Regions from separate parts of the Arthrobacter sp. NQ7 genome, predicted to be linked through region 2. Evidence: riboswitches for the same ligand, from Rfam matches in the RefSeq annotation. Region 2 holds a riboswitch; the other holds the start of a gene.

Region 1 (6,915 bases), on a different contig from region 2:
GCGGCCGGAGGTGCTTCCGGCGCCCGCTTCCTTTTTCGCGGCGAGGGCGGCTTTGCCAACAAAGTCGCCTTCCTTGGAGAGCGCGACGACGGCGCCAAGTCCGGCGGCGAACGGGTCGCCCTGCAGCGACAGTTCGTTGCCGTAGAGCGGCATGCCGGCCTCAAGGCGCAGGGAGTCCCGCGACGCGAGGCCGGCCGGGGCCAGCTCCCCGTCCTCTGTGACGGCGAGCAGTGCCTGCCACAGTGCGGGGGCGTCGTCGTTGTCCACAAAGATTTCGAACCCGTCCTCGCCGGTATAGCCGGTGCGGGCGAGCAGCAGTTCCTTGCCGGTGCCGCCCACCAGGAACGGAACCTCGACGGCGGCGTAGTACTTCAGCTCGGTCACCATCGGGTGCTGCGCGGCCGGGACCAGGCGCAGCAGGAGCTCCTGGGCCAGTGGTCCCTGGACCGCGATGAGGGACGTGCGGCCTGAAGCATCGTCCACCAGTGCATTGAAGCCTGAGGTCCGCTCCAGCAGTTCACGGGCGACCGTCCCGGCGTTGCCCGCGTTGGGCACCACGAGGAAGACGTCGGTGCCGTCTTCGGCCGCCGGACGGCGGTAGACGATCAGGTCGTCGATGATGCCGCCGTCCGGATTGCAGATCAGCGAATACTTCGCCTTGCCCACCGCCATGGCGGAGACCTTCCCCACCAGGGCGTAGTCCAGGAAAGCAGCGGCATCCGGGCCGGTGACCCAGACTTCGCCCATGTGGGAGAGGTCGAACAGCCCCGCAGCCTTGCGGACGGCGTGGTGTTCAGCGAGTTCGGATTCGTACTTGAGCGGCATCTGCCAGCCGCCGAAGTCCGTGAAGGAGGCGCCAAGCTTCTGGTGTTCGTTGTAGAGGGCCGTATATTTCGCGGTCATGGGGTGGCTCAGTTCTCGAACTCGGAAAGCGGTGGGCAGGAGCAGATGAGGTTCCGGTCGCCGGCCGCGCCGTCGATGCGTCCCACGGGCGGGAAGTACTTGTCCTGTTTGTGGTGGGCGGGGAAGGCGGCCTGTTCGCGGGGGTAGGCGCGGTCCCAGTCGGAGCTGACGACGGCGGCTGCCGTGTGGGGTGCGTGGCGCAGGGGTGAGTCCGTCACGGCGAAGTCCCCGTTGGCCACCTGGTCGATTTCCTTGCGGATGCTGATCATGGCGTCGATGAAGCGGTCGATTTCGGCGAGGTCCTCGGATTCGGTGGGCTCCACCATCAGGGTCCCGGCGACGGGGAAGGACAGGGTGGGGGCGTGGAAGCCGAAGTCGATCAGCCGCTTGGCCACGTCCTCGGCCGTGACCCCGGTCTTCGCGGTGAGTTCGCGCAGGTCCAGGATGCACTCGTGCGCCACCAGGCCTCCCTCGCCGGTGTACAGGACGGGGAAGTATTCGTTCAGGCGTGAGGCGACGTAGTTCGCGGCGAGCAGCGCGGACTTGGTGGCCTCGGTCAGGCCCTCGCCGCCCATCAGCTTCACGTAGGCCCACGAAATCGGCAGCACCCCGGCGGAGCCGAAACGGGACGCACTGATCGCGACACCGTGGCCTGCCTCGTGCGCGGCCTTGTTCGCGTCGCCGGGCATGAAGGGTGCCAGGTGCGCCTTGGCAGCGACCGGGCCGACGCCGGGTCCGCCGCCGCCGTGCGGGATGCAGAAGGTCTTGTGCAGGTTCAGGTGCGAGACGTCGCCGCCGAACTGGCCCGGCTGCGCCAGGCCCACCAGGGCGTTCAGGTTCGCGCCGTCGATGTACACCTGGCCGCCTGCGGCGTGGACTGCGTCGCAGACGTCCCGGACATCGCCGTCATAGACCCCATGGGTGGAGGGGTAGGTGATCATGATGCAGGACAAGGCGTCCTTGTTGGCCTCGATCTTGGCCGTCAGGTCATCGTGGTCGATGGTGCCGTCCGCGGCGGTGGCCACGACGACGACCTTCATGCCGGCCAAGACGGCGGAGGCGGCGTTGGTGCCGTGCGCCGAGGCCGGGATCAGGCAGATGTTGCGCTGCTGCTCGCCGCGGGAGTGGTGGTAGCCGCGGATCGCCAGCAGCCCGGCCAGTTCGCCCTGGGAGCCGGCGTTGGGCTGGATGGACACCTGGTCGTAGCCCGTGATCTCCGCGAGGTCCGCTTCCAGGCCCGAGATGAGTTCGCGCCAGCCCTCGGTTTGGGAGTCCGGGGCGAACGGGTGGATGGAGGCGAACTCCGGCCAGGAAATGGCTTCCATTTCGGCGGTGGCGTTCAGCTTCATGGTGCAGGAGCCCAGCGGTATCATGGTGCGGTCGAGCGCCAGGTCCCGGTCCGAGAGCTTGCGGATGTAGCGCAGCAGCTGGGTTTCTGACCGGTGTGTGTTGAACACCGGGTGCTGCAGGTAGTCGGAAGAACGCTCAACGGCGGCTTCGAGGGCAAAGCCGTCCCCGTCGGCGACCTGGGCGCCGAAGATGTCGGCAACCTGGGCGACGACGGCCGCCGTCGTGGTTTCATCCAGGGAGATGCCGACCGTGTCGCCGTCGATGTGGCGCAGGTTGATGCCCCGCGCCTCGGCGTCGGCGACGAGGGCTGCTGCGCGGCCGGGGACGCGCACGGTCAGGGTGTCGAAGAAGCTCCGGTGCAGGACCTCGACGCCGGCAGCGGCAAGTGAGGCCGCCAGGGTGCGCGCGTGGCCGTGCACCGTTCCGGCGATCGCCTTCAGCCCGTCCGGGCCGTGGTACACCGCGTACATGGAGGCGACGATGGCCAGGAGCGCCTGGGCGGTGCAGATGTTGGACGTGGCCTTTTCGCGGCGGATGTGCTGCTCGCGGGTCTGCAGCGCCAGGCGGTAGGCGGGGACGCCGGCGTCGTCCTTGGACACGCCCACCAGGCGGCCGGGCAGCGAACGTTCCAAGCCCTTGCGGACGGCCATGTAGGCGGCGTGCGGGCCGCCGAAGAACAGGGGAACACCGAAGCGCTGGGCGGAGCCCACGGCAATGTCCGCGCCCTGCTCCCCCGGGGGCGTGATCAGGGTGAGTGCCAGCAGGTCGGCGGCAACGGTTACCAGCGCGCCGCGCTCCTTGGCGGCGGCGATAACGCCGGACTGGTCCCAGACGCGTCCGGAGGCGCCAGGCTGCTGCAGCACGATGCCGTTGATGTCGCCCTCGGGAAGTCCCTGGGACAGGTCGGCGACCTCCACCTCGAAGCCCAGCGCCTCGGCGCGGCCCTGGACGATGGCGATGGTCTGGGGCAGCACGTCGCTGTCCAGGACGGTCTTGCCGTCCTTGGCATTCTTGTCCTTGTTGGCGCGGCGCATCAGCAGCACGGCCTCGGCCACGGCGGTGGCCTCATCCAGCAGGGAAGCGTTGGCGATGGGCAGTCCCACAAGGTCCTGCACCATGGTTTGGAAGTTCAGCAGCGCCTCGAGGCGGCCCTGCGAGATTTCCGGCTGGTAGGGCGTGTAGGCCGTGTACCAGGCAGGGGACTCCAGGATGTTCCGGCGGATCACCGGCGGAGTCACGGTGTCGTAGTAGCCCTGCCCGATCATCTGGACGGCGGTCTTGTTTTTCGCCGCCAGTTTACGGAGTTCGGTGAGGACTTCGACCTCGCTGAGGGCGTCCTGCAGGCGGAGGGCGGTCTCCTGGCGGATGACCTTGGGCACCGCCGTGTCCACCAGGTTGTCGACCGTGTCGTAGCCCACGGCTTTGAGCATGGTGTCGACGTCGGCCTGGCGGCGCGCACCGATATGGCGGTCTACGAACGTGGTGGAGGCTGGGGTAACCGACACAAGGAACTCCATTTACTCAGGCGGCGCAGGGTACGCCACAGCTATTCGGGTTCCTCCCCGCTCTGTATTGGACCTGAGAGTTTCCGCGTCCCCTGCCTGGGCAGGACCCGCTTGCACCGTCGGTGAGCACAACAGCCTTTGGCCCCTCCCAGGGGGAAGGATGACTGCCTGCTGCTTTCCAGAGGCGCCTCGCCGCGGCGGTACAGGGGCCTGCGAGATTCCTGGGGAGGATTTGCTCCTACGGCGCCTGCCTGTACTTCCGGCAGAACTCTCCCGCCGCAGATCAAAGGCTATTAAGTTGTGGGTTTCATGACGGCCGGTGACAGCCCTCACAACTCTCCATTGTCCTACGGGGCGGCCCCTCCCGGCAAATGCCGAAACCTACCTGCGAAGCCGTTCCAGCGCGGCCAGCAGTTCCTCAACGTCGGCCGCCCCTCCGCCCTCCGGCGCGGGCGCCACGGACAGCATGGCGTTGAAATACAGCCCGTCACCCATGTACAGCACGGCCTTGGCCAGCCCCGGCCCCACGTCGGCCGCGATTTCGTCCAGCCAGCGCTGCTGGATGGCTGCGAAACGGCGGCGGGTCTCTTCGTGCGCCACTTCGGCAAGCCTGGTGGCGGCCACGATGGCGCGGTCCAGGGGAGTGTCGGCCCAGACGGAAGAACGGATGAAGTATGCCGCGGCGCCCTCGCTGGCCGAGGCCATGGCATCGGCGTCGGCCTTGGCCAGCCCTTCCAGCCGGTCGAGCAGCACGGCGATAAGGGCTTCCTTGTTCGGAAAGTGGTACAGGAGGCCGCCCTTCGACACGCCGGCCTTTCGCGCCACGGCATCGAGGGTGGCCGCGCGCTCCCCCACTTCGATCAGCAGGGACTCGAAGGCATCAAGGACCGCGTCACGGGCTACAGGCTTTCGGGGCATGCTTCCCATCATGCCCGGCATCCGGCAGGAAAGCGGAATGCCGGCGCTTTCAAACTATACCGTCTGGACGGTATAGTTATTTCATGACGACGACCGCACCCACCCCGTTGGAGACCAGCCCGGCCCTCTCCGGCCGGCGTGATTGGGCCGCCCTGGCGCTGCTGATGTTTCCGGTACTGCTGGTGGCAGTGGACAATACGGCCCTGACCTTTGCCCTCCCGGCCATTGCCCGCGCCCTGGATCCGTCCGGCGTGCAGCTGCTGTGGATCGTCGACGCCTACCCGCTGGTGCTGGCCGGGCTGCTGGTATCCATGGGCAGCCTGGGTGACCGGATCGGGCGGCGGAGGCTGTTGATCATTGGCAGCCTGGGCTTCGCAGCCCTCTCAGCCGCAACGGCCTTCGCCCCCACGCCTGAGTGGCTGATTGCCGGCCGCGCAGCCCTGGGATTCTTTGGCGCCATTCTGATGCCGTCCACGCTGTCGCTGATCCGGAATATTTTTCCCCAGCCCAACCGCCGCCGGCTTGCGGTGGCCATCTGGGCCGCGGGATTCTCGGGCGGCGCGGCCCTGGGGCCGATCTTCGGCGGATGGCTGGTGGAGCACTTCTGGTGGGGTGCCGTGTTCCTGGTGGCAGTCCCCCTCATGCTTCCCCTGCTGGCGGGTGGGCCGGCCCTTATTCCGGAATCGAAGGACCCGGCACCAGGAAAGGTGGATATTCCCAGCATCCTGCTCTCCATGCTGGTCATGGTTCCGGTGGTTTACGGCATCAAGGCGCTGGCCACCGAGGGTCCCGGCGCAGCCGGGCTGGGCAGCATCCTCTTCGGCCTGGCCATGGGCGTCGTATTCGTCCGGCGCCAGCACCGGCTGGAGCACCCCCTGCTTGACATGTCGCTGTTCGGGAACAGCGTGTTCAGCATGGCCATCAGCGCCAACATCCTCGCCCTGTTCTCCTTCAACGGCTTCATCCTGTTCCTGGCCCAGCATCTCCAGCTCCTCGAAGGGATGACCCCGTCAGCCGCCGGCGTCGCGATGATTCCGGCACTGGCGGCCACGGTTGTGTCGGGTTTGGTCGTGGTTCCCCTGGTCCGCAAGGTGCGTCCCGGGGCAGTGGTGGCGGCGGGCCTGGCTTTCAGCGCCGCGGGCTACAGCATGGTTGCCTTCGGGAACCACGACGGCGGCCCCGCGCTGCTGCTGGCAGCCCTGCTGGTCCTGGCGCTGGGTGTCGGCACGGCGGAAACAATATCCAACGACCTCATCCTGGGCTCAGCGCCGCCGGAGAAATCCGGGGCCGCTGCTGCGATCTCGGAAACGGGCTATGAGGTGGGATCTCTGCTGGGGACGGCGGTGCTGGGTTCCATCCTGACCGCCTCCTACCAGCAAAACCTGCGGCTGCCCGCAGGGGTGGAGGAAATACTGCCGGGCCCCGGCCTGCACAACGCCAGGGAAACCCTGGCCGGGGCGGTGGAAGCGGCGGCCGGCCTCCCCGCTCCACTGGCGGAGCTGACCAGGGATGCCGCAGCCGCCGCCTTCGACTCCGGCGTGCACATCACCGCGGCGATTGGGCTGGTCCTGATGGCGGCGGCGGCAGTCCTGGCCGCCGTCGTCCTTCGGAGAGTGCCGAAGGCTTCCTAGCCGGGGCAGAAAAAAGCGCCCTTTGCAGGGGGATTGCCCTGCAAAGGGCGCCACGCCGATGGCGGTGGCTGCCGGCTACTTGGAGTCGGCGGCGGTGACCTTGGCGGTCGGCTTCATGTTTTCCGCCTGCACCATCCAGGCGAACTGCTCCAGCCGGGCGATGAACTCGTGCAGCAGGTCAGCCGACGTGGGGTCTTCTTCGTCCACTTCGTCATGGACCTTGCGCATGGTGCCCACGGCGGCCTCCATGGCGGCGACGATCCGCTCGATGGCATCCGTTGTGCTGATCAGTCCGTCGGGGAACTGGGCCAGGCTGGTGGTTTCGGCGACGGTGGAGCTGCGGCCGTCGGGAAGGGCATGCAGGGCGCGCATGCGTTCGGCGGTGTCATCCGCGAACTGGCGGGCGGCGTCGACGATCTCATCAAGCTGCAGGTGGAGGTCGCGGAAGTTGGTGCCCACGATGTTCCAGTGCGCCTGCTTACCCTGCACGTGGAGCTCGATGAGGTCGGCAAGTACGGCCTGCAGGTTGTTGGTCAGTGTCGGTGAAGCTTTCATGCATCCTCCTCTGGTGGTCCAATAAGGCAGACGCTACCAGCCACGGATGGGGT
Region 2 (6,915 bases):
GAGCCTGCTGATTGCCATGGCCGTGATTTTTGTCTTCGCGTTCGCCCTGCAAAAGGACTACCCGTGGCTGCAATACGTGCGGGCCGCTGCCGAGGGCGGCATGGTGGGTGCGCTGGCCGACTGGTTCGCCGTGACGGCCCTGTTCAAGTACCCCATGGGCATCAGGATCCCGCACACCGCCATCATTCCGCGGCGCAAGGACCAGATCGGCGCCTCCCTGGGCGAATTCGTGGAGACCAACTTCCTGTCCGAACAGGTGGTGCAGGACAAGCTGGCAAGCGTCAACATCGCCCGCCGGGCAGGCCAATGGCTGGCCGCCCCCGGCGGCGCCGACCGGGTGGCAAAGGAGGGTGCCGCCGTGATCCGCGGCGCCTTCAAGGTATTGAATGACGACGACGTCCAGGCCGTCATCGAGGGCATGGTCCGCAAGCACCTGCTCACACCGCCGTGGGGACCGCCGGTGGGCAGGCTCGCCGAGCGGATCTTCCACGACGGGCACCACCACACGCTGGTGGACCTGCTGGTGGACCGTGCCGCGGACTGGGTGGACGACAACCACGAAACCGTCACCCGCCTGGTCGCCGACCGCTCCCCCACCTGGGTGCCGCAGTTCGTGGACGGGCTGGTGGCCGACAAGGTCTACCTCGAGGTCCTGAAGTTCGTCCGGGCCGTCCAGGCTGACCCGCGCCACCAGGTGCGGCAGTCGATCGACAAGTACCTCAACGACCTTGCGCAGGACCTCCAGCATGATCCCGCGATGATCGCGCGCGCCGAGGACATCAAGGCCCAGGTGCTCGGTGACCCCGAAGTGCGCGAACTGGCATCCCGCACGTGGGGCACCGTCAAGAACGCCCTGCTGAACGCCGTGGACGATCCCGACAGTGAACTGACGGTCAAGTTCAAGGCAGCGGTACGCGATTTCGGCTCCCGCCTGGTGGACGATCCCGAGCTGGCCGGGAAGGTCAACGCGTGGATCGGCGACGCCGCGGCGTACCTGGTCCGGACCTACCGTTCGGACATCGCCGGGGTCATCACCGATACCGTGGCCCGCTGGGATGCCGAGGAAACGTCGCAGAAGATCGAACTCCAGGTGGGCAAGGACCTGCAGTTCATCCGCATCAACGGCACCGTGGTGGGCTCCCTGGCCGGGCTGGCGATCTTCACGGTGGCGCAGCTGATCTTCGGGTGAGCCGAAGGGATTCCGGCGCTGGCCATATTCCTTTTCGCCCCGCATATTTGGGGTGCGACGGGGAACCTGCGCGGCGGAAAAGCGGACTAGGCGAACGGCTCCAGCTGCACACCGGCGGCCTCAAGCCCGGCCCTGACGCGTGCTGCGAGCTCCACAGCGGCAGGTGTTCCGCTGAGGAGGCGCAGGGAATCGGGACGGACACTGACCACGGTCCCGTCCACCGCGACGACGTCGCCCTGGGTCGCCAGGCGGACAGCCCGCTCTACCACCGCATCGGTGTCGTGCAGCACGGCGCCTTCGTCGGAGAGCGCGACCAGGCTGCCGTCGGCGCGGTACGCACGGTCGGCGAAAGCCTCGGTGAACACCGGATGGCCGGCCTCCTTGGCCTGCTTCAGCAGTTCGGATCCGGGGAAGCCAAGGATAGGAAGCCCCGGGTCGTAGGCATTCACAGCCGCCACCACCGCTGACGCCTGGTCGGCATCGTCAATCACGGTCTCGTACAGCGCTCCGTGCGGCTTCACGAAGTCCACCGAAGCACCCACCGCGTGGGCTACGCCGTCGAGCGCCCCCAGTTGGTACAGCACGTCGCCGAACAGTTCGTCGAAGCTCATCCCCAGCCTTCGGCGGCCGTAGCCGGCCAGGTCGCGGTAGCCCAGGTGTGCGCCAACGGTGACGTCGAGCTCGTAGGCGGCCCGGCAGCTGTCCAGCATGGTGACGGGATCGCCCGCATGGAGGCCGCAGGCCACGTTGGCGCTGGTTGCCAGCTGGAACATTGCCGGGTCGCCGCCGGCCGTCCAGGAGCCGAACGATTGCCCTACGTCAGCGTTGAGATCCAAGTGTGTTGCCTTCCAGCGTCAGGTTGTCCGGCCCGGCGGCGGCAGTCAGCTCCCCGGGGATGGTTTCCGGCATTGGCCCGAACGCCTCCCGGGCGTTCTTGGCCACCGCACGGCCCATCACGAGGTTACCGGCTCCACCCACGACGGCACCTATCCCGAACGGAAGGGCCCGGCCGAACAGGGCAGTTCCCTGGCGCTTGAGCAGGTTCCTGAGGAAGGCCTGCTGGATCCGTTTGCGGACACTTCCGAATCCCGGCACCACCATCGACTTGGAGAGGGCGTTGCTCCAGGTGGTGGTGGCGCCGCCCGATGCCTGGCCGCTGAGTGTGCCGAGCAGGGCGGTGCCCTCCTCGCCAAGCATGATGGCCATGACCATGGTCCCGGCTTTTTCCGGGTTGGTCAGGCGGATGCCGTGGAGCTCCGCCAGTGACGTTGCGTAGAGTGCCGTCGCTTCCAGGAAGCCGACGGTGGCGGCCGCGGACAGTCCCAGTGACGCGACGGTCCCAACCCCGGGAACGACGGCGGTGGCACCCACCAGCGCGCCCCCACCGGCCACGGCCCGGAGGTAGTCACGCTCGGCGATGTCCGCCAACTGGGCGGCGGTGGCCCGCGGATGCCTCTTCTGGAGCCTGCGGATGTAGGCAAGCACCAGCGGCCGCTGGATCTGAACTGCCTTCAGCAGCATGTTGTGGACACCGGGCTTGGGCTTGCCCTCGGCGTCGAACATTGCGTTGTGGGCGGTCTCCTGTGCGATGCGTACTGCGGGGTTGCTGCGCCGGGCCATGGTCACCTTCGTTCAAATCGACCTGCAGCGGTTGGGCTGCCGTGCATTTCCATCCTATGTGGATCAACACTAAGCATGCTGAACTTTCACGCCTGCAGCACGCGACGGGCGGGCTGCGGCGGCGGGAACGGCAACTGGAGCCGGGCGCCCGCGCCGCACCCCGCCGTCGGACGTTACTTCCTGGCCTGCTGGACCTCCTCTGCCACGCCCGGGGCTTGGCCACCGTTTTGTCCGGCGGCAGCCTGGTCAGCGCGGAGCTCAGCCCGGAAGACCTCGAAGCGGGCCAGGTGGGCGGGCCGGCGGCGCAGGATGGCCCAGGCCACGCCAAGCACGACGAACCAGACGGGCGTCACGAGCAGGGCAAGGAGCGTGTCCGGCTGGGTGGTCAGGGCCCAGAGGACGAAGGCGAAGAACGCGTAGACCACCCACACTGCCGGGATGCCGCCGGGCATCTTGAACTGCGACGCATCGTGCAGGTGCGGCCGGCGCCGGCGGAAGGCGATGTAGCTGGCAAGGATGATCGACCAGACGAAGATGAAGCAGACGGCCGACACCGTGGTCACCATTTCGAACGCCTTGCCAACGTCCTGGCCGGCGTACATGAGGACGACGCCGGAGAGCAGCAGGACGCAGGACAGGAACAGGGCGTTGCTGGGCACCTTCCTCGTGGACAGGCGGCTGAAGATGCCGGGCGCGTCGCCCTCCTGGGCAAGGCCGAAGACCATGCGGGAGGTGGAGTAGATGCCGGAGTTGGCCGAGGACATGGCCGAGGTGAGGACAACCAGGTTGACCACCGTGGCGGCGGCGCCCAGGCCGGCCAGGGAGAACATGCCGATGAACGGGCTGTGGCCTGCAGCGAACTGCGTCCACGGGGTGACGGCCATCAGGATGATCAGTGCGCCGACGTAGAAAAGCAGGACGCGGACCGGAATGGCGTTGATGGCCTTGGGCAGCGTGCGCTCCGGGTTCCTGGCCTCGGCGGCGGTGGTGCCCACCAGTTCGATGCCCACGAAGGCGAACACGGCGATCTGGAAGCCGGCCACAAAGCCCATGAATTCATTGGGGAAGAACCCGCCGTGGCTCCACAGGTTGGTGAAGCTGGCCGTACCGGCGTCGCTCTGGAAGCCGGTGAAGATCATGAAGAGGCCCACGATGATCAGCGCCGCGATGGCGACGATCTTGATGAGGGCGAACCAGAACTCGGTCTCGCCGAAGGCCTTGACGGTGGCGAGGTTCAGCAGCAGCAGGATGGCCACGGTGGCCAGGCCCGGAATCCACAGCGGCAGGGCCGGCCAGAGTTCCTTGGAATAGCCCGCGATGGCGATCACGTCGGCGATTCCAGTGATGACCCAGCAGAACCAGTACGTCCAGCCGGTGAAGAAACCCGCCCACGGTCCCAGGAGGTCGGCGGCGAAGTCACTGAAGGACTTGTAGTTCAGGTTGCTCAGCAGCAGTTCGCCCATGGCCCGCATGACGAAGAAGAGCATGAAGCCGATGATCATGTACACGAAGATCACGGAGGGCCCCGCAGCGGAGATGGTCTTGCCGGAGCCCATGAAGAGGCCGGTGCCAATCGCCCCGCCAATGGCGATGAGCTGGATGTGCCGGTTGGTGAGCTGCCGTTCCAGGTGCGGGGGTTCGCTGCGGACCGCCGTGGCCGCACCGGGGTTGCGTGCTGGTTCGCCGTTGAACCGTGCTGGTTCGCCGGACGTGGGGGGATGAATCGCCATGAGGAACTCCATCGGTAAAGCGGCATTTGGGTACCGCAAAGATTGGGTTCCTCCCCGCTCTGTTGTGGACCTGAGAGTTTCCGCGTGGCCTGCTCTTGGCAGGCGGCCGCTTGCACCGTCGGTGAGCCAGGGCATGCCTGGCCGCTTTCCAGAGTTGCCTGTCCGCGGCGGTACGTGGGCCTGAGAGTTTCCTGGGGAGGGTTTGCTCCTACGGCGCCTGCTGGATGTACCCGGCAGGCTCTCCCGCCGCAGGTCAAAGGCGTATTCAGTTGGATACCGCTGCCTTTTCTGGACTGCGGTCTTCGTGCGATGGGACCGGCGCCGGCAGTCGGCCGCTCCTGATACGCTGAGCCAGCCGGCGCGGCGCCAATCCCGGGGTTCAGTGTGGTGTCCGTCACGATGGAATGTCAAACTCTTTTCGACATAACCGTTGGCCGCGCTCCTTCGGCTGCGGACGGGGCCGACGCCGCGGGCGCCGACTTGCCATAATCAGCTATTCCCGATACCTTGTGAGCCGAATCACCCACATTTGAATAAGCCTTTCGAGCTGTGACGGGAGAGTTCTCCCGGCATCCACCGGGCAGGCGCCGTAGGAGCAAATCCTCCCCAGGAATCTCTCAGGCCCACGTACCGTCATGGCGAGGCGACTCTGGAAAGCAACCGGGCTTCAATCCGGTTCACCGACGGTGCAAGCGGCCGCCTGCCAAGAGCAGGCCACGCGGAATCTCTCAGGTCCAATACAGAGCGGGGAGGAACCCATCCCATGCCGTGCCACCCCAGGCCGGCCAGACCTGGAGTTCCTCTTGACGATTCAATCGCTTCCAACATCGTTTGTTGACCGCCATATCGGCGCGCGCCGCCAGGCCGACGTCGACACCATGCTCAAAGCCGTGGGCTATGACAGCGTGGACGGCCTCGTTGACGTTGCCGTCCCCGCCTCCATCCGCCAGGAATCTGCCCTCTGCCTGCAGGACGCCCTCAGCGAGGTGGAAGTCCTCGCGGAGCTGCGCCGAATCGCCGGCCGGAACAAGACCGCCGTCCAGATGATCGGCCAGGGCTACTACGACACCGTCACTCCCCCGGTGATCCGCCGCAACATCCTGGAATCCCCCGCCTGGTACACGGCCTACACGCCCTACCAGCCGGAAATCTCACAGGGCCGGCTGGAAGCGCTGCTGAACTTCCAGACCATGGTCCAGGACCTGACGGCCCTCCCCGTCGCCAACGCCTCGCTGCTGGATGAGGCCACCGCCGTGGCTGAGTCCGTGCTGCTGATGCGCCGCGCCAACAAGGACAAGAATGCCAAGGACGGCAAGACGGTGATCGACGCCGACTGCCTCCCGCAGACCATCGCCATCGTCCAGGGCCGCGCCGAGGCGCTGGGCTTCGAGGTTGAGGTGGCTGACCTGTCCCAGGGACTTCCCGAAGGTGCCATCAACGGCATCGTGCTGCAGCAGCCGGGGGTTTCCGGCCGGGTTTGGGACCAGTCCGGCGTCATCGCCGATGCCAAAGAGCGCGGCGCGCTGGTCACCGTTGCCGCCGACCTGCTGGCACTCACCCTGATCACGCCCCCGGGCGAGCAGGGCGCGGACATCGCCGTCGGCTCCACCCAGCGTTTTGGCGTGCCGTTGTTCTTTGGGGGGCCGCACGCCGCCTACATGGCCGTCCAGAAGGGGATGGAACGCACCCTGCCCGGCAGGATCGTCGGAGTCTCCAAGGACAACGCCGGCACGCCTGCCTACCGCCTGGCGCTGCAGACCCGCGAGCAGCACATCCGCCGGGAGAAGGCCACGTCCAACATCTGCACCGCGCAGGCACTCCTGGCCATCGTGTCCTCCTTCTACGCCGTCTACCACGGCCCGGACGGGCTGAAGGCGATCGCCGAGACCGTCCACCACAAAGCCAGGGTGCTGGCAACAGCGCTTACGTCCATGGGCCGGGAGCTGGTCAGCGACTCCTTCTTCGATACCCTCACGGTCCGCGTGCCGGGCAAGGCCGCCAAGGTGATCACGGCAGCCGAGGCCCGCGGCATCAACCTGCGTTTCATCGATCAGGACACCGTTGGCGTTTCCATTGATGAGACGACGACGGCGGCAACACTGTCCGCCGTCGCCGTCGCCTTTGGTGCCGGTCCGGTGGGCGACGCCGAGGGGTTCGAACTGCCCGGGGCCGTGCTCCGCACGTCCGCGTACCTGCAGCATCCGGTGTTCACCACGCACCGGTCCGAAACGCAGCTGCTGCGCTACATCCGCAAGCTCTCGGACCGGGACCTGGCGCTTGACCGCACCATGATCCCGCTGGGCTCCTGCACCATGAAGCTGAATGCCACAGCCGAAATGGAAGCCATCTCCTGGCCCGAGTTCGCCTCCATCCACC

The links. A riboswitch is a leader RNA that binds a small molecule or an ion and turns the genes downstream of it on or off. The one in region 2 is predicted to bind glycine.
Region 1: another riboswitch for glycine. It lies ahead of gcvP (aminomethyl-transferring glycine dehydrogenase); the one in region 2 lies ahead of cycA (D-serine/D-alanine/glycine transporter).

Annotation. Positions count from the first base shown of each region.
Region 1 covers NZ_JARFXU020000032.1:28,480-35,394, reverse strand. Annotated here, with positions in the region: gene gcvT (glycine cleavage system aminomethyltransferase GcvT) at 1-903, opposite strand, end outside; gene gcvP (aminomethyl-transferring glycine dehydrogenase) at 912-3,758, opposite strand; glycine riboswitch at 3,947-4,044, opposite strand; gene PUN71_RS21285 (TetR/AcrR family transcriptional regulator) at 4,140-4,676, opposite strand; gene PUN71_RS21280 (MFS transporter) at 4,760-6,307, shown strand; gene PUN71_RS21275 (Dps family protein) at 6,383-6,862, opposite strand.
Region 2 covers NZ_JARFXU020000041.1:4,658-11,572, reverse strand. Annotated here, with positions in the region: gene PUN71_RS22465 (DUF445 domain-containing protein) at 1-1,189, shown strand, start outside; gene PUN71_RS22460 (LamB/YcsF family protein) at 1,276-2,025, opposite strand; gene PUN71_RS22455 (hypothetical protein) at 2,009-2,809, opposite strand; gene cycA (D-serine/D-alanine/glycine transporter) at 2,983-4,539, opposite strand; glycine riboswitch at 4,589-4,697, opposite strand; glycine riboswitch at 4,698-4,795, opposite strand; glycine riboswitch at 5,083-5,182, shown strand; gene gcvP (aminomethyl-transferring glycine dehydrogenase) at 5,331-6,915, shown strand, end outside.